Regions from separate parts of the Paenibacillus sp. FSL K6-1122 genome, predicted to be linked through region 1. Evidence: riboswitches for the same ligand, from Rfam matches in the RefSeq annotation. Region 1 holds a riboswitch; each other region holds the start of a gene.

Region 1 (4,213 bases):
TCTGCCGGTACAATCGGGACTGATTACGTCTCCTTCATCTTTAACACAAGAATCCTGGAAGTTCGATTCACAGAATGAGTATGCAGCCAATGTCTATACACGTGGCAAACTTGTATTGCTTGGTATCGAACATCAAGTCGGCGCAAAAAAGATGGAACGCATTCTCTCTACCTATGTGAAGAAGTACCGTTTCAAACATCCCACTTCATCTGATTTTCAGAAAATTGTGGAACAAGTGACCCGCACTTCCTGGTCTGATTATTTTGATCAATACGTCTATAGTAACGGGATGGCTGACTTTGCTGTAGAGAAGATTCGTGTTACGCCCGTACAGAAAGACGGTCAAACATTGTACGAGTCATCCGTGACGATCGCAAAAAAAGGGAGTGATTACAACGCCGTTCCTATTCGCATTGCTTTTGAAGACGGGCATATCCTCACCAAGCAATGGAATGGAAAAGAAGATCGCATCACGTATAAATTAACTCACACATCCCCCGTATCCTGGGCCATGACCGATCCTCTGTACTCGATCGTGCTGGAGAACCGCCATATGAACAATTTCCTGAAATCCGGACTGGATGAGCAGACGAAGTCCCGCTGGAGCATGAGTGTAACCAAACTAATAGAAGCCATATTCGGAGGTCTGTCATGGTGAGGTGGAAACGGTGAAAGCGAAAATACGTGAAGGCTGGTTTCTCGTCCGTCAGCATATGTTCATTGCCGCACTCTTATTTCTCTATCAACTCATTTGGGGATATTTCTTCTATCGAATGGTACAATCGGCCGTCATCCCACTGCTCCTACGCTATCCAGATGCTGATGCCGGTGAGCTGAGTACACTTTTGTTCAAAATGGAAAGTCAACTTAACCTGTCTACCCATCCGGAGGTTCATCGTTATCTATGGATTCTCGGGGGCATGCTGCTGGTTCGCATGTTGATCAGCCCCCTCATTCAGGCAGGACTGCTCTACTCACTTCAGCACTTTAATTCTACAGAAGAGCGCATTCCCTTTGTCCGCGGAATCAAAAATCTGTGGAAACCGATGCTGCTGCTCCACACCATACGTACATTATTGATACTTCTGCCCGCCTACTGGCTCATACCGAAGCTCTACTCGATTCTCATGGACGGATTTCATTCCCTTCAATTACTTTTGCCTGGCATACCTTATGTTGCTGCCTGGATTGTATATGGTTGGATCATCCACCATGTCATACTCTATATGCAGTTCGGTGTGTCGGCACCGGAAGGAGAAGGCGGGGCTCACGGTACCCTCAAAGCACTCTGGATTGCACTGCGTCATCTCATCGCTGTAATCGGCATTGCATTACTGCTGGGCGGAGTACACCTGCTCGTCTTTGGGGCATTCACTACAGCCTCATGGTTATTAACGGGACTTACCGGACTTATACTACAACAGACGTATCCACTTGCCAGATGTCTATTGAGTCTGTGGAAAATATGCAGCCATTTCCGATTATGGCAGTCCAAAATATCCAAAGGTGAGAGCAGATAGTTTAAAAATTGTTACCATCACATGTTAAACTCATGGCCTAATATGTACTTATAAATAGGCAAACCTCAACCTTTCCCCGTCAAAGGTCGAGGTTTTTTTTGCTAAATTTGTTGCTAAACGTTGCCAAAGCCGTACTCCTCTGTTACAATAATCGCAGTGAGTTTTTAGTAACAACTTTGTAATCTTTACATTCATATTTGTAACTACTTAAAATTAAATCGTCATTTCTTGATTTCGCAGGTGCATAACTAGCATAGCCAAATTCCTGGCACCTGGGAAGCGGGGGAACCAGTTATGGGTGAATTGATCTTGCTACAGAGGGATCATAGGGGACCTTCAACCGAATCCTTAAGCTAACCTCGCAGGCATTGGAAGGGGAATATCTCTTGTTCAAGAAGAAATTAACCGCAGCTGTACTTAGCATCACATTCGCTTTATCGCTTGGTGCAGGTAGCGCATTCGCAGATTCAAAGATGGACACAGTAATTGATTCAGCAATGGGAACTACATACAAAAGTGGGGGAACAACGCTTAACGGCTTTGACTGCTCCGGATTTACCCGGTATGTATTCGACAAGTTGGGTATTGATTTGGCACGCCAATCCAGTTCCCAATTCGACATGGGCGATTCCGTATCCCGCATGGAGATGAGAGCTGGCGATCTGGTGTTCTTTAATACAACAGGTAAAGGCGTATCCCATGTAGGAATCTTTGTAGGGGATGGAAAGTTCGCACACTCCTCTTCTTCCAAAGGCGTTACGATCAGTGCATTGAGTGAAAACTATTGGGCCAATCGTTATGTTGGCGCGAAACGGATTATGAGCACGGACGCATATGAATCACTGGCCCTTGACTAGGGACAAGCTGAGCAACATGATGCTGTAACCATTAACCATACTGGAACGAAGCAAGAAGCATAACAGAACCGCCCGGTACATTCTCCGCAGGAATGTATCCGGCGGTTTTTTTGTGCTTCAATCCTTATTCATGTTGCAAGTTATACTCGGGGCATATCCTGCGACATCAACAGGTTCATTTTGCGTTCGTTCGTCCGTGCCCTTATGATGTTTTTACCCATCCCGTTATAATATAAACGAAATTACCGGAACTTTTGTTTCATTTTTTTTCTTGGGAAGGAAGACTTGCTAAATGAACATCTCTTTTGTAGAGTGGACAAAGAGTTCTGTTTCAAGGAAAGGAGCATGCAGGTGTATGAAGGAAGCCCCCGTAACGTTTCACGTTGTACCCATGCGAGAAGAACATGCGGAGCTTATCTGCAGTTGGCAGTATGACCCGCCTTACAATATCTACAGCTGGCTCCCCTGGGAGCAGATGAAAGCTCTGGAAGTGGAATTCGGAGATGCACAGCTGCGGCAGGAGCAATATGCAATCGTCCTGGATCAGAACGATCGTATATGTGGGTTTGCTCAATACTTCCCACTTCAAGGGGTAACCCGGATTGGCCTTGGCATGCATCCAGAGCTGTGTGGTCAGGGTCAAGGGACAGCTTTTGTCACTGCCATTGTACAGGAAGCTATTCGCCGAAATCCCACGAATGAGATTGATCTGGAAGTACTCACTTGGAATGCTCGTGCCATTCAAGTCTATCTGAAGAGTGGATTTGTCACCCAGGATACATACGAACGACAGACCCCAAGCGGCTTGAAGCCCTTTCACTGTATGGTTTATGAAGGGCCTCGCGGTTAGAATCCATTGAAAAACAACCAAATTTGCCCCTTGTTATGTGATTAGTTCAAAAAATTCCCACAAAATGCTATGATGTCAGTACAGGTTCCGTTATAATGATATGGATAGTTTCAGGTTAGATGATCTTTCATTCTGGAGGGGACATAAGGGATGCACAAATGGATCATGAGCGGAGTATTTTTTGCAGCATGCGCTTTAGCTATTGTTTTAATGTTTACGCTTCCAGGGAAAGAAGAAGTGGCTGAAGAAGCCAAGCCAACCATGCCGGAAGTAACATTGGATGCCGGACAAGCTGAAGCACTGGTCAAAGCCAATTGTATCTCCTGTCACGGGGATCAGCTTCAAGGTGGCGTAGGACCTGCTCTGGCCAACATCGGCAGCCAGGATGATCTGGAGAAGATCTATTCTACGATTGTCAAAGGTAAAGGTGGTATGCCTTCCTTCAAGGGCAAACTGCAGGACGAAGAGATTGCAAATATCGCCATGTGGCTGTCAGAGAAGAAATAGTCTCTGCACACGCATAACAAAGAGGCCCTTAATCCCCTTTTGGGAGAATAAGAGCCTCTTTGTTATACCAATTATTAAGCCTCTGCGGCATGCTCAGCCAGAAAGGCCTCAACTTCACGTGCGGACGGCATCCCGGACTGGGCGCCAAGCTTCGTCACGGATAACGCGGCCGCACCCATGGCGAAGCCTACGGCCGCGTCCAAAGTCTCACCGCGCGCGAGGGCTACCGCCAGCGCGCCGTTGAAGCAATCGCCAGCCCCGGTCGTATCGACGGCGCTTACGGCGTAGCCGGGCGCACGGCACGCGCCGGCACGCCCTGCTTGTACGCGGCCACCAGGCGCCGCCGCGTACACAGCCCCCTCGGGGCCGAGCGTCGTGACGACAGCGGCCCCGAGGGATGCGGCGAGCTCTGCGACCGCCGCATCCAGGTCTTCCGGCCGGAGATGACCCCGGCCGGTAAGCACGGCAAGCTCGCTGCG
Region 2 (4,213 bases), 2.3 Mb from region 1:
CGTGTACCGTCCTTTACCAAAGGAATTGTAACTGACATTATGGTATCCCGCGAGTTCATTCATGAGAATGACCGCATTTTGTTCATTGATGATATCATTGCCAATGGAGATGCCGCTCGTGGCGTCATCAAAATTATCGAGCGTTCTGGCGCGGAACTCGTCGGATTCGGCGTTGTGGTCGAGAAAAGTTTCCAGGCAGGGGCACGCACGATTCGTGAACAGGGTATTCCGGTGGAAGCCTTGGTACGCATTCGTTCCCTGAACGATGGAACAGTACAATTTGACGATAACGAAATGTGACATTTTAAAGGAATAGGGCCTATTTTTTGAACTATGCCTTTGCATGACCGCCGATTTCATTTATAATGGGGTTATGTTAGGGAGAGGAGGCAACACCATGGGGAACCAACCGGCAACAGAACAATTTTTTAATGATAAGCTGGCGGAATCGAAAGTTCATTTTGAACGTGCCCTGGATTGTAAACATACGGAATTCGATGACCTTTATCCCTATATGATTGAACATCCTCAATTTTTCTGGTACAAACGCTATGTTGCCTGGTCAGAATTACTGACGATTGTAGGCTTGTGCGAAGAGTTGTCCTTCTCTTGGAAAGAACAATTTACACCGCATCAAGTGGAGTACCTTGAAGAACGTGTGATGTCCGCCAAAGTGCTTGATTTTTGGTTCGAGAAGAACGACAGCAAAGAGCACGCGCAGCGGTAACTTTCAGTCGGGACATAATTTCGAATGACATGACAGTCCAATACAGTCACGTGAGACCTAAATGACTTTTCATTTAGGTCTCTTTTTGTAAATAAATTTGAAATATAGGAGCCATGAAGATGATTAGTGATACAGAATTGGACGCCCTGCGTCTGTCAGGTGAGAAAGTTAGAGTCGTACGGGACGAGCTGGAATCGAACGACGTGAAAGGGATTGTGGTTGCCTGGGATGGCGAGCAGGTACTTATCCGTCGTCAGAATCGACGTGTCGTTAAGCTGGACCGAGGTTACAGCTATCAGCTGTTCAGCGAGCCGCGCCAGAGTCCACTTAGTGAGTAACAGCTGATAATTATGGCAGGGCCATGAGCTTTAAATGTTTGGAATTACCATGATTTCTTGGCATAATTGGCTCACTCGGGAGAGAAGATAGGTACAGTGAGGAAGATCTGTAACTATAGCCGAGAGGGTGTGCTACAAGCCATGACATTGATGAATGATAAAGTTCATGCCTACAAGGATCAGATTGGAGCATTAAGCGATGTGCTGCCAGGTGTGGTGAAGTCGTATCATGAGTTTACCGGAGAATGTTTCCAACCTGGTGTGATTGATGCGAAGACAAAACAGCTAATTGCGCTTGGCATTGGATTATTCGCCAACAATGAGGTATGTACCTTCTACCATGTAGAAGAAGCCCGTGCTAAGGGCGCAACAGATCAGGAGATTATGGAGACCGTAGCCGTGGCTGGAGCTGTTGGTGGAGGACATGCCCTGTCTCAGGGTGCGATGCGAGTGCAGAAGGCGCTGCATTAGTAAGCAATGCAACATACATTTTTAAGTGCAAAAAAGGCATCCGGTTAATAACCGATGCCTTTTTGTATGTGAATCACATTTTACCTAACATTTTATCATACATAAACTGTCCAGTTACCCGACGTGCTGTTACATAACGATCATTGAAGTATGGATTCGATAACTTCGTGATGCTTACACCTTTACTGCTGGAGGCATGAGCGAATTGTCCGCCGCCGATATATACACCTGTATGTGAAATGCCTTTGCCTGTTGTATTAAAGAACACCAGATCACCTGTTCGAACATTGCTCTTGGATACGGGAGTACCTGCTTTGGCTTGCTGCTGCGAAGTACGTGGTAATTCAATGCTGTATTTGTTGAAAAGATATCTCATAAAACCAGAACAGTCGAAGCCGGCTACAGTAGTGCCACCCCATTTGTAAGGAATACCTGTCATGTTGTTCACTACGGAGTTGATACTGCTTGCCTCTGTGCTTGTTGCCCCGGATGTAAATAATACAGCTGCTCCAAAAATGGAGATAATCAGTTTTTTCAAAATCAATGTTCTCCCTTCGATGCCTACGGAGTTAGCTAAGGGTTCGGTAGAAGGTTCCCTATATTTCCTATGTATAAGAATAATTCACCCAAATTGGTTCCCCCGTTTTCAAACATGAAACTCGGCAATGAATAATTAAGTTTTTGTAACTATTTGAAACTATATTGCATAAATGCGTAATTGTCAAACCCATTTAAAACCCTTCGTAATACCTCAATGTTAGCGGAATTAAGGTTTTTATATGAAAGAAGGGATCAAGTTTGGGTATCATTCATGACAAAAACGTCATTATTGGTTCGTTTAAGACGAATTTGGATAAATAAATAGGTTTGTCATGAGTTAAAAGAACTATCCCGTTATGTAGAATTAGAGAGATTATATTCATTAAGTTGCATATATTGACAAAAATCGATTTTTTGCATATTATCTGATTATACAATCCACATATTGGATGAAAATTGATTTTATTATGCGATAAATACAAATAAAGGAGGTTTGGGGCGTATATCATACGTAAAGTAGAAGTGGAAGATTTATAAAAACGAACATAGGAGAGTGTTACATTTGAAAGCGAAGAAAATAATTACTTTTGTCCTGGCATGTACGATGGTGTTCTCAGTAGTTGGAATGGCAGTTCTCCCTGTAGGGACGGTATCTGCTGCAGATGCGTCGGGTACTACAGCGAGTATTTCTGATATTTTGAAGAACCAGCTACCGGATGGAGGTTGGAGAAAAGATTATAAACAGACAAGTGGAGAGTGGGCAAAGTCCACGATAGACAACAAGGCTACATACTCAGAAATTAGAAGATTGGCGAAGGAATTTAAAAAGACGAATGATCCGCGTTACTCCACAGCTGCAATCAAAGGAATTAACTTTTTGATCAACATGCAGTATTCAAACGGCGGGTGGCCACAAGTTTACCAAAGCTCCGGATACCACAAGCACATCACTTACAATGATGATGCCATGATTAATGTAATGATCATGCTGGATGAAGTAGCGGCACGCAAAGGTGATTTCTCATTTATCGACAGTACACTTGCTAACCGCAGTAAAAATTCAGTTGCCAAAGGTGTGGAGGCGATTCTGAATACACAGGTCGTTTCAGGTGGTAAGCTGACAGCATGGGGACAACAACATGATTCCAGCTCTCTTAAACCAGCGAGCGCAAGAATCTACGAAGTGCCATCGCTGACAGCTGGAGAGAGTGTAACGATTGTTAAATTTCTGAAAACCAGACCTGCTAACGCTAAAATTACCGCATCCATTAAAGGAGCGGAGGCTTGGTTTAACAAAGTGAAAATTACGGGTTACAAGTATGAAAGAGCTAATGGAGATAGTAAAATTATCGCTGATTCCAAAGCTGCACCAATTTGGGCACGCTTCTATGAGATCGGAACGGATAAACCAATCTTTATTGGTCGTGACGGGGTAGTTAAATACAAATTAAGTGATATTGATAAAGAAAGAAGAGGCGGTTATGCATGGTATGGCAACTGGCCTTCCAAGCTGTAATTTGTAGTATGCTTCCGTATTAATGAACCAAACTATTAGCAACAGTTAAAGGTAAGGCCCGAATCGACATGGACGTCTGATTCGGGCTTTATTGTTATTATTTTCAGTGTTGACATGATAGATTACGCATGATATATTATTTCTTGTCGCCGATATGGATGACGAAGATACAATATGCGGTCGTGGCGGAATTGGCAGACGCGCACGGTTCAGGTCCGTGTGGGCTAACCCCCGTGGAGGTTCGAGTCCTCTCGACCGCATCTAATAAAAAGACTCCTTAAGCTAACGCTTAAGGAGTCTTTTTTTGCATTTTTTGATATAACACTAACTTTAGTGATGAGTATTCAAGAGGTTAGTGCTTAGCTGCACGTACAGCAAATGTCTTCCATCAGCCATACGGAACGTTTATTGTGCTGCGGTAACATTAACGCTGTCAATATTCGGTCCTTCCGATCCGGTGGTAACCACTTTCAATGTATTGGTCCCCGTGTTCATGGGGACCTGTATTGTTTTTTCAACCCAAGTGGACCAGCTTCCCGTAGCGGGAAAGGGCTCGTTGCTGATGACTTTGGTTCCGTTCACAAAAATGTCGAGGTTCCGAGTGCCGCTTTCCAGCGCATA
Region 3 (4,213 bases), 1.6 Mb from region 1:
GCTGACACCTCTATTGGGTACTACGGTCGCAAGTATCCTGTTCGGTGTGGCGCTGTTAGCATCAGGTCAGAACTCTACCCTTACAGGTACACTCGCTGGGCAGATCGTTATGGAAGGTTTCCTGAACATTCGAATTCCGGCTTGGCTACGCAGACTGGTCACACGTCTGATCGCCATCATCCCCGCGGTAATTGTGACAGCCATTGCAGGAGAACATGGCACAGAAGAACTACTCATTTTGAGCCAGGTCGTCCTGTCGCTTCAATTGCCGTTTGCTGTAATTCCCCTGGTGATGTTCACGAGTGATAAAAAAAGCATGGGTGCATTCGCCAACAAATTGTGGCTCAAAATCATCTCATGGGTCATTGCCGCGATTATCGTTGTGCTGAATGTATATCTGATCATTCAGACGATTCGGTTATTCTAATCTCATTTTAATTGGCTAAATACTAAAAAGGCTGATCAACTCCGGTATTTTATACCCAGTTGATCAGCCTTTATTGTTGCAATACAGCAACATGTTTCCTTTTATAGTAAAACTCAAACTCCAATAAACAACCATCTGCATCTAATCCTGATTTGGTATCAATAACGGCAAGAGTTGATCCAATGAATCAACGGTCCAATCCGCACGTTTGTCATCCGATAGTTCTGGCTGGAATCTTCCGTAACCCTGCATAATTCGAATCGTACGCATGCCCAGCTTCCGAGCAGGTATAATGTCGTTATCGATCCGATCGCCGATCATGACGGCTTCCTCCGGTTCACAACCGGCCTGCTTCAAGGCCACAGCGTATAACTCAGGGTCTGGCTTAGACACTCCTTCTTCAGCCGAACATGCCAGAACATCAACATACTTCCGCAAGCCATAGCTTTCCAGTCTCTCTTCCGTTCCAGGACTCTGATTGGCAATAATGCCAATGCGATAATGCCGTGACAACTGCTGAAGAACGGAATCCGCTGAAGGAAAAGGACGTTCAAGATCTTTTTGAAACTTCAGCTTGTCCTGAATCTGTTTCTGATGCCCCTCGTCTTCAACGAATGTGCGAATCGCCACTCTCATAGGCCATTGCTCATATTTTCGGTAACAACTCGCGAACAGTTCGCGTACCGCCTCAATTGTCACCGGATACCCCAAAGCACAAGCTTCACGGACAAACTGTCCGATAATATCATCAACCGGCTCCCATTCATCCACCAGCGTATCTCCAACATCAAAAAACAACCATTTCAATCCACCTACATCCGGCACGCCAATTCCTCCTTGTAAGCATAAAAAAGAAGACTCACCATCCTGCATGAGTCTCCTCAAACTTCCGTTTATCGATACATTCAATTATAACAGGCACCTTACACCTGAGCAATCACAAGCTATGGCATTAACCATTGAGGAGAAAGCCAACTTCCCCATTGAGCGAATATACAATCCGGTCTGCGCCCATGCCCCGATAGATGCCCTTAGGATGACTCTGCTCCGTAATGACGCACAGGGATTTCGATGTCCATGAACGGCAGATCTGTAAATAACGACAGGTCAGATTCAGGCTGTTCTCGAAAATAAACACGTTGCCTACGCTGCCCTGCGGCAAAAACCATTTTTGAGCTGCAGCCGTATTCATGCGAATGACATGTTCTACTCCGATTCTACGGAGTCTTCGCTCTTCCCCTGCACTGTTGGTTAGAACGGCAAACGGCATTTTTTTGTACATCAGCAATTTGATAAATTTACGTCCTGCTTCATTTGGAGCAGTCACTAAGATCATCTCAGTATCCATCATTCGTTCCTCCCTTGGCGTGAAAAGACAACAAAAAAGAAGCGTGGGGGACCAAGGCCTCCCGAACGCTTCTTAAATAACCCATGGCGAAAACACCATGAACCAGCGTACGGCTTGTTGCCTCTCCCTTTAACGCTTACGAGGTTAGCTGACGGATTCGGGCGCGAGAGTCGCCCTATTTCCGGCTGTCACCGGAAAATTCACCCCATGAATGCCCACTGTCCTGGACAGCGCATTCCGTTGGTTCCCCCGTTTCCCATTCATTAATGAATGGAAACTCAGCGATTAAAATATCGTTCGTATATCTTAAGGTAAGATCGAGCGATATTATCGTTTGTTTCGTTTTTCAAGTACAATTTAGTTTAAATTGAAATTACGTTATGAATCATACACCCGTGCCATGTCGGTGTAAAGTCCGCCCAGATCACCAAATCGGCAGATTTTTGCCAATTCCTATCCATAATAACGCTTACAACAAAGTTATACTCTATCTATCTCTTCAAGGCTATCTAATTCTCACTCTGGCGTAAATCACTTCGCAATTCATTCACGTATTCTGCACAACTTGCCTGTTTTGATTCTTTTAACACCATATTAGTTTTGCAATATTTAATTGCAACCAATATAATAGAAGATATAAGAGTAAATAAATGGAGGCGATTTAGATGACAGTCTACGATTACAAAGTGAATACCCTTCGCGGTCAAGAAGTTGAAATGTCCGACTACCGTGACAAAGTGCTCCTGATTGTGAATACGGCAAGCTCATGCGGCCTTACCCCTCAATTCAAAGGTCTGCAAGAATTGCAAGACAAATTTCAAGATGCTCCATTTGAAGTTCTTGGTTTCCCAAGCAACCAGTTTGCACAGGAAAAAGGATCTTCCGACGATATTGCCGAGTTCTGTCAGATGAATTATGGCGTGAGCTTCCCCATGTTTGAGAAAATTGATGTGAACGGTTCAAGCGCTCACCCTCTTTTCCAACACCTTAGCACAGAAGCTCCTGGCCTGCTCGGCTCCAAAGCAATCAAATGGAATTTCACCAAATTCCTGGTGAATCAGAACGGACAGGTCATTAAACGTTATGCTCCCAAAACAACACCGGACAAGATTGAAGAAGATATCAAGAATTTGCTGCAAAAATAATACACAGGCCACCCGTAGCCGGTAGGTAGAGCAACATTCCTCCGGTAATGGATGGCCTTTTTTCAACCCAGATGTCATACTGTTCGAAAAAGACAAAAAAAGCAGCTTCCCATTAATGGAAAGCTGCTTTTTAATCGTTCATATGATGCGGTCGAGAGGACTCGAACCTCCACGGGCATACGCCCACTACCCCCTCAAGATAGCGTGTCTGCCATTCCACCACGACCGCATGTCGTAAATAATCGGCAACAGAATTGATTATACCGGGTTCAGAACTAAAAGTAAAGTATTTTTTAATACTTCTTTTTCAGCTAGGCATTTTCATCAAAAATCGCATAATCTCGTCATCATTACCCATGAACTGCATATGATTAGATTTGATCCCCTCTCTTTAGGTAAGAGCCGATCTTGTTGGTTCATTTATATATAGTCCTTCCTTATATATAGTCCTCCCTGCACTTCGCAAAATAAATAACACAATAAGTTATATAAAATAACACAAATATTAAATCCCAGATTTAATCCATTAAATTTCACGGATACCATTGACAAAAAGCGGACATTCATGGGATGATAACTATCATATAATTCGGATTTCTAAACACAAAGCAAACAAAAAGGAACATAAATGTCACTTTAAGTTACATTAAACGAACACAGGAGGCGAATGATTGTGAACCGTGGGAATAAGCTGCTCGATTATGTCAAACTGCTTGATTCCTCTATTCAGGTTGGAGGGTTCACCCATTCCTTCGGCATGGATATCCATATCAGGGAGGGTACCATTCGTAATGCTGAAGATCTCGAATCATTCATGCGTTGTCAGTTGCATCCGAGCATCGTTCGTCTTGAAGGTATGGCTATCAAAGGCATCTATACCGCAACAGATCACAAGGATACATGGCGGATAGCTCTGATCGACAAGCTCGTCCATGTTCAGCGAACCCCTGGAGATCTCAGAGAACAAGCTGCCGCCATGGGTAAACGATTGATCAGACTCGCACGCGCTCTGCACCCCTGGATTGAATTCAGCCAGCTCGAACAGATCTTTGCCAAATATGATTCGGTTGGCTGCCTCTCCACTGTTCACGCCTGGATTAACCACCACCTCGACATCCCGGTCGAGGAGGCGGTCCTTGGTTACCTGCATTCAGCCATGAATGCCTGCATAACCGAAGCCTCCAAAGTCATTCCCCTGAACAACGATACAACCAAGGATCTGATGGTCCGCCTGGCCACAGATCTGGAGAATGAATGGAAGACCGTCAGCGCCTCGGCTGCGGATGGACTGGC
Region 4 (4,213 bases), 3.1 Mb from region 1:
AGACATAGTTAAATCACGCAAACGTTTGAAAATGGACATTATGTTATTCCTCCTAGTCGATATTACATCGTATATAAACATACATACGTAACAATCTACAACTCGTTTCAATTTTAGCAAATAAAATCAAAACATTGAATGGTTCTTATGTCAGGAAGATCGTTTATCTTTGTTCAGATGATCCTCCATCAACCTCTCTGCAGTCTGCACGATTTCGTCGATCTGCATCCGCGTGATGGAATCAAAATGGATACCCATGATCACCGTAACGGTTACTTTCAGCTGCAAGGCAGCCTTTCGGGCAAGCCGCTCACACAGCTCTTGTTCTTTATGCCCAGGAATATGTACTGTCGTCCCGCTTACGCGCTCATGATCCACGTAGAACGTGGCTACGGCGCCAATATGCGCCTTTCCTCCGGTAACGAGAAAAACCTTATCTTCTCCTGCTTCAATCACCTGTAAACGTATGGATTTCAAATCATATGTACTCATACCCATCCACCTATCCTTTTCTATATGTTATATATGGAGGAATTATGGCTGTCATGAGCTAAATCGGCAATGAAACTTCTCACACTGCGCATATTTTATGGAGACCCCGGGCATACCAAGGAGAACGTCATTTTGGAAAAGGAGGCCGTTATTATGCGCGTACGCCTCATTATGCTAATGGTTATCGTTATTTTTCTCGGAGGATATCATGCTCCAGTTTCATCGCGGGACGTTTCAAGCCCGCCAAGTGAATCCGTATCAGGTTCGGATTCTGCGGAAGAAGAACAACTGACATTGGGACAATTACGTCAAAAATATGCCGATACGTTTAAAACCAATGGTCCTTCAACCAAGAAGGTTGCACTGACTTTTGATGATGTACCTGATCCACGGTTTACTCCACAAGTACTGGATGTATTGAAGAAGTACAATGTCAGAGCTACATTCTTCATCGTGGGTAGTCGTGCTGAGAAACATCCGGATCTGGTGAAACGCATTGTTAAGGAAGGGCATATGGTTGGTAATCACAGCTACAATCATCCTGAATTCAGTAAGCTGTCGATGAATGCCTTTCGCAAACAAATTTTACATACCGGGGATATTATTCAACGTTTGGCGGGTTATACGCCCAAGATGATTCGGCCACCTTATGGAGACATTAATGAAGAACAGCTGAGATGGGCTGCCAAACAACACTATAGCATTGTGAACTGGAACGTAGACTCCCTGGACTGGAAAGGCCTTTCAAAGGAACAGGTGAAAGATAACATCCTGTCTGCCGTGAAACCTGGCTCCATCGTTCTGCAACATGCTGGAGGCGGTGTAGGGTCAAACCTGAACGGCACGATTAAGGCTTTGCCTGAAATTATTGAGGAACTACGTAATCGGGGATATGAACTGGTCACCTTGGACGAAATGCTGGGATTGCCAAAGGCCAAAGATTAGGATGACCGTGATAACAAATAATGAGAATATTAAAAGGGTGCTGTTCAATCGCGAATTAGCGACTGGCAGACACCCTGTTTGAATTCATTTTAAATGTTATTTTCTCTCTACTTCAGAATGTACAGCTCGATATCCTGAAATCCAAATGTGCTTACGGACTGTTTGCTACCCGGGATGAAGATATCAATCCGGTGACCTTTGATTGCACCGCCCACATCACGTGCTGTGGCTACAAAAGCTTGTTTTGGCAATCCTGGATGGCTGTGACCAGTTACCAGTACTTTGGTTCCGAGTGGAATTACACTTGGATCAACTGCAATTGTGCCCAGTTCAAGGTCATTTCCGAAATAATCGACTGCACCCCATCCTCCATTTTCAGACGGATCTGCAGAGTATGCCGTTGCTTTTACGTTCACAGCTTTGCTGTAATCGAATGTCTTACCCCAGGCTTGAACCACTTTGTTATCTGCGTTAACGTCCAAACTTGCTGTGGTAACCGTTTTGGCTGGGGTCTTGCTCTCCGTTGCCGCAGCGGCTGCAACATTGTTTGCCTTACCGGGAATCGTAATTTTCAAACCACCATAAATATTGTAAGCCGAAATATCGTTGTTTGCTTTAACCAACGTGTTGAGTGCTACTCCATATTGTTTTGATAAGGTGTAGAAGGTATCCCCTTCTTTGGCCACATGAACTGAATCGGCGTGAGCCGGAACGGCTTGAATGAGCATTGCTGTTGTCATTAATGCTACTGCTGTTTTGGCTATACGTTTCTTGTTAATCATGGTCTTCCTCCCTCATTGTGCCTGCGAAGTTAGTTGTCGGATTCGGATGAGGAGCCACCCTATAGGTTCTTCGTTACATTTGAAATGTTATGTACCCAATTCACCCCAAGCAGTGTGCTGTTGATCTTCCCCCTGCACAATCTGCATCGTTACATCCCCCGCACTCCCTATCCGGAAGTTTCGGCAGAGTTCAATATATCACAATTTTGTAACCTGAACTTGTAGTAATTCTTACCAGATGGTTTTTAGCATGTAAGCATTTGTAAGAATACTGGTTAATTCAGAAAATTTGGTTGACCCGATTCCTTTACATTTGGTAACAGAATAGTTACTTTTCCGAATCCATACGTCATTATTATCCATAAAAAATAGCGTTACCGACTCGAAGTCAGTAACGCTATTTGATCAACCATTTAACATTTAGAGTACTTTCGCAAGAAAATCACGTGTACGTGAATTTTTTGGAGCTCCAAACACCTCATCAGGTGTTCCCTCTTCCACAATAACCCCGCCATCCATGAACAGGATTCGGTCTCCCACTTCACGTGCAAAACCCATCTCATGCGTTACGATGACCATCGTCATCCCGCCTTCTGCAAGACGTTTCATGACATCCAGCACTTCGCCGACCATCTCAGGGTCCAGTGCCGACGTAGGCTCGTCAAACAGCATCACATGCGGCTGCATGGCCAATGCTCTAGCAATGGCGATCCGCTGCTTCTGTCCACCAGACAGCTGATTCGGGAATGCATCTTTTTTATCGTACAAGCCTACGGTGTTAAGCAGATCAGCGGCAATTTTCTCCGCTTCCTGAGTGGATTGTTTCTTTACTTTAATCGGAGCAATCGTAATGTTTTGCTCTACCGTTTTGTGTGGGAACAGGTTGAAGTGCTGGAACACCATGCCCATTTTCTCACGAGTTGCGTTAATGTTATGCTTGGGGTCCGTGATTGACACGCCTTCAAAATCAATCTCTCCTGAGGTAGGCTGTTCCAGCAGGTTCAAACAACGCAAGAACGTACTTTTACCTGAACCGGAAGGACCGATAACCACGACAACCTCACCTTTGCCAATCGTCACGTTTATGCCCTTAAGCACATCGTTATTTCCATAAGATTTGTGTAATTGTCTAACGTCTATCACTTGCACTCAACTTCCTTTCCAGTCGTCCCAGCAGCTTGGACAAAATGAACGTCATTACAAAGTAGATGGCTGCTGCAATCAAAAATGGACTCAAGCCTTGGTACGTAATGTTCTTGACTACACTTGCCTGATACATAATATCCACCATACCGATAACGGAGATAATGGAGGATTCTTTGATGATAGTTATGAATTCATTACCGATCGCTGGTAATACAGCTTTGAAGGCTTGTGGCAATATGATATAACGCATCGCGGCGCCTCTTCCCATACCTAATGAACGCGCTGCCTCCAACTGACCACGATCCACACCTTGGATACCTGCACGGAAAATCTCCGCCAGATAGGCACCACTATTGATTGAAAGTGTAATGATACCTGCCTGAAGTGCAGTGAAGTTAATGCCAAAGCTCAGAGAAAAACCATAGTAAATAATCATCAATTGTACCAGCATCGGTGTGCCACGGATCACTTCAACGTATGCCGTACCGATCCAGCGCAAGATTGCAGCATCATGCAAACGGAACAAACAGATGATCAATCCAATAATTACCCCGAAGATAACCCCAAGTGCAGACAACAGAAGTGTGTATCCTACACCTGTAGCATAGAAACTTTTGTACTCCCAGAATACTTGGAAAATATTTTGTGATTTGTTCGCTTTATCCGCCATCAAGAGGCTGGCGTCCGTCACCATCTGATTGATTTTATCTTCGCTTTTCAGTCGCTCCAGTGTTCCATTTACTGCAGCTAGCAGCTCGGTATTACCTTTACGAATCCCGATTGCCGCTTCTGCTTGCTCTTCGTCCGGAACAGCAGCAGCAAGTCCAATGATATCGTCCAGATAACCT

The links. A riboswitch is a leader RNA that binds a small molecule or an ion and turns the genes downstream of it on or off. The one in region 1 is predicted to bind cyclic di-AMP.
Region 2: another riboswitch for cyclic di-AMP. It lies ahead of NSQ20_RS10720 (C40 family peptidase); the one in region 1 lies ahead of NSQ20_RS00525 (C40 family peptidase).
Region 3: another riboswitch for cyclic di-AMP. It lies ahead of NSQ20_RS07330 (hypothetical protein); the one in region 1 lies ahead of NSQ20_RS00525 (C40 family peptidase).
Region 4: another riboswitch for cyclic di-AMP. It lies ahead of NSQ20_RS18740 (3D domain-containing protein); the one in region 1 lies ahead of NSQ20_RS00525 (C40 family peptidase).

What each region holds. Positions count from the first base shown of each region.
Region 1 covers NZ_CP150272.1:107,813-112,025, reverse strand. Annotated here, with positions in the region: gene NSQ20_RS00535 (M1 family metallopeptidase) at 1-658, shown strand, start outside; gene NSQ20_RS00530 (hypothetical protein) at 669-1,520, shown strand; cyclic di-AMP (ydaO/yuaA leader) riboswitch at 1,766-1,903, shown strand; gene NSQ20_RS00525 (C40 family peptidase) at 1,943-2,377, shown strand; gene NSQ20_RS00520 (GNAT family protein) at 2,733-3,227, shown strand; gene NSQ20_RS00515 (cytochrome c) at 3,378-3,734, shown strand; gene rbsK (ribokinase) at 3,809-4,213, opposite strand, start outside.
Region 2 covers NZ_CP150272.1:2,385,627-2,389,839, forward strand. Annotated here, with positions in the region: gene NSQ20_RS10700 (xanthine phosphoribosyltransferase) at 1-300, shown strand, start outside; gene NSQ20_RS10705 (hypothetical protein) at 398-727, shown strand; gene NSQ20_RS10710 (hypothetical protein) at 847-1,065, shown strand; gene NSQ20_RS10715 (carboxymuconolactone decarboxylase family protein) at 1,207-1,536, shown strand; gene NSQ20_RS10720 (C40 family peptidase) at 1,610-2,074, opposite strand; cyclic di-AMP (ydaO/yuaA leader) riboswitch at 2,080-2,211, opposite strand; gene pelA (pectate lyase) at 2,630-3,592, shown strand; tRNA gene NSQ20_RS10730 (tRNA-Leu) at 3,769-3,852, shown strand; gene NSQ20_RS10735 (carbohydrate-binding protein) at 3,998-4,213, opposite strand, start outside.
Region 3 covers NZ_CP150272.1:1,671,585-1,675,797, reverse strand. Annotated here, with positions in the region: gene NSQ20_RS07340 (Nramp family divalent metal transporter) at 1-427, shown strand, start outside; gene NSQ20_RS07335 (HAD family hydrolase) at 569-1,252, opposite strand; gene NSQ20_RS07330 (hypothetical protein) at 1,380-1,778, opposite strand; cyclic di-AMP (ydaO/yuaA leader) riboswitch at 1,894-2,069, opposite strand; gene NSQ20_RS07325 (glutathione peroxidase) at 2,441-2,920, shown strand; tRNA gene NSQ20_RS07320 (tRNA-Leu) at 3,067-3,149, opposite strand; gene NSQ20_RS07315 (urease accessory UreF family protein) at 3,594-4,213, shown strand, end outside.
Region 4 covers NZ_CP150272.1:4,154,057-4,158,269, forward strand. Annotated here, with positions in the region: gene NSQ20_RS18725 (PspA/IM30 family protein) at 1-39, opposite strand, end outside; gene NSQ20_RS18730 (hypothetical protein) at 151-492, opposite strand; gene NSQ20_RS18735 (polysaccharide deacetylase family protein) at 646-1,437, shown strand; gene NSQ20_RS18740 (3D domain-containing protein) at 1,545-2,219, opposite strand; cyclic di-AMP (ydaO/yuaA leader) riboswitch at 2,222-2,415, opposite strand; gene NSQ20_RS18745 (amino acid ABC transporter ATP-binding protein) at 2,640-3,362, opposite strand; gene NSQ20_RS18750 (ABC transporter substrate-binding protein/permease) at 3,349-4,213, opposite strand, start outside.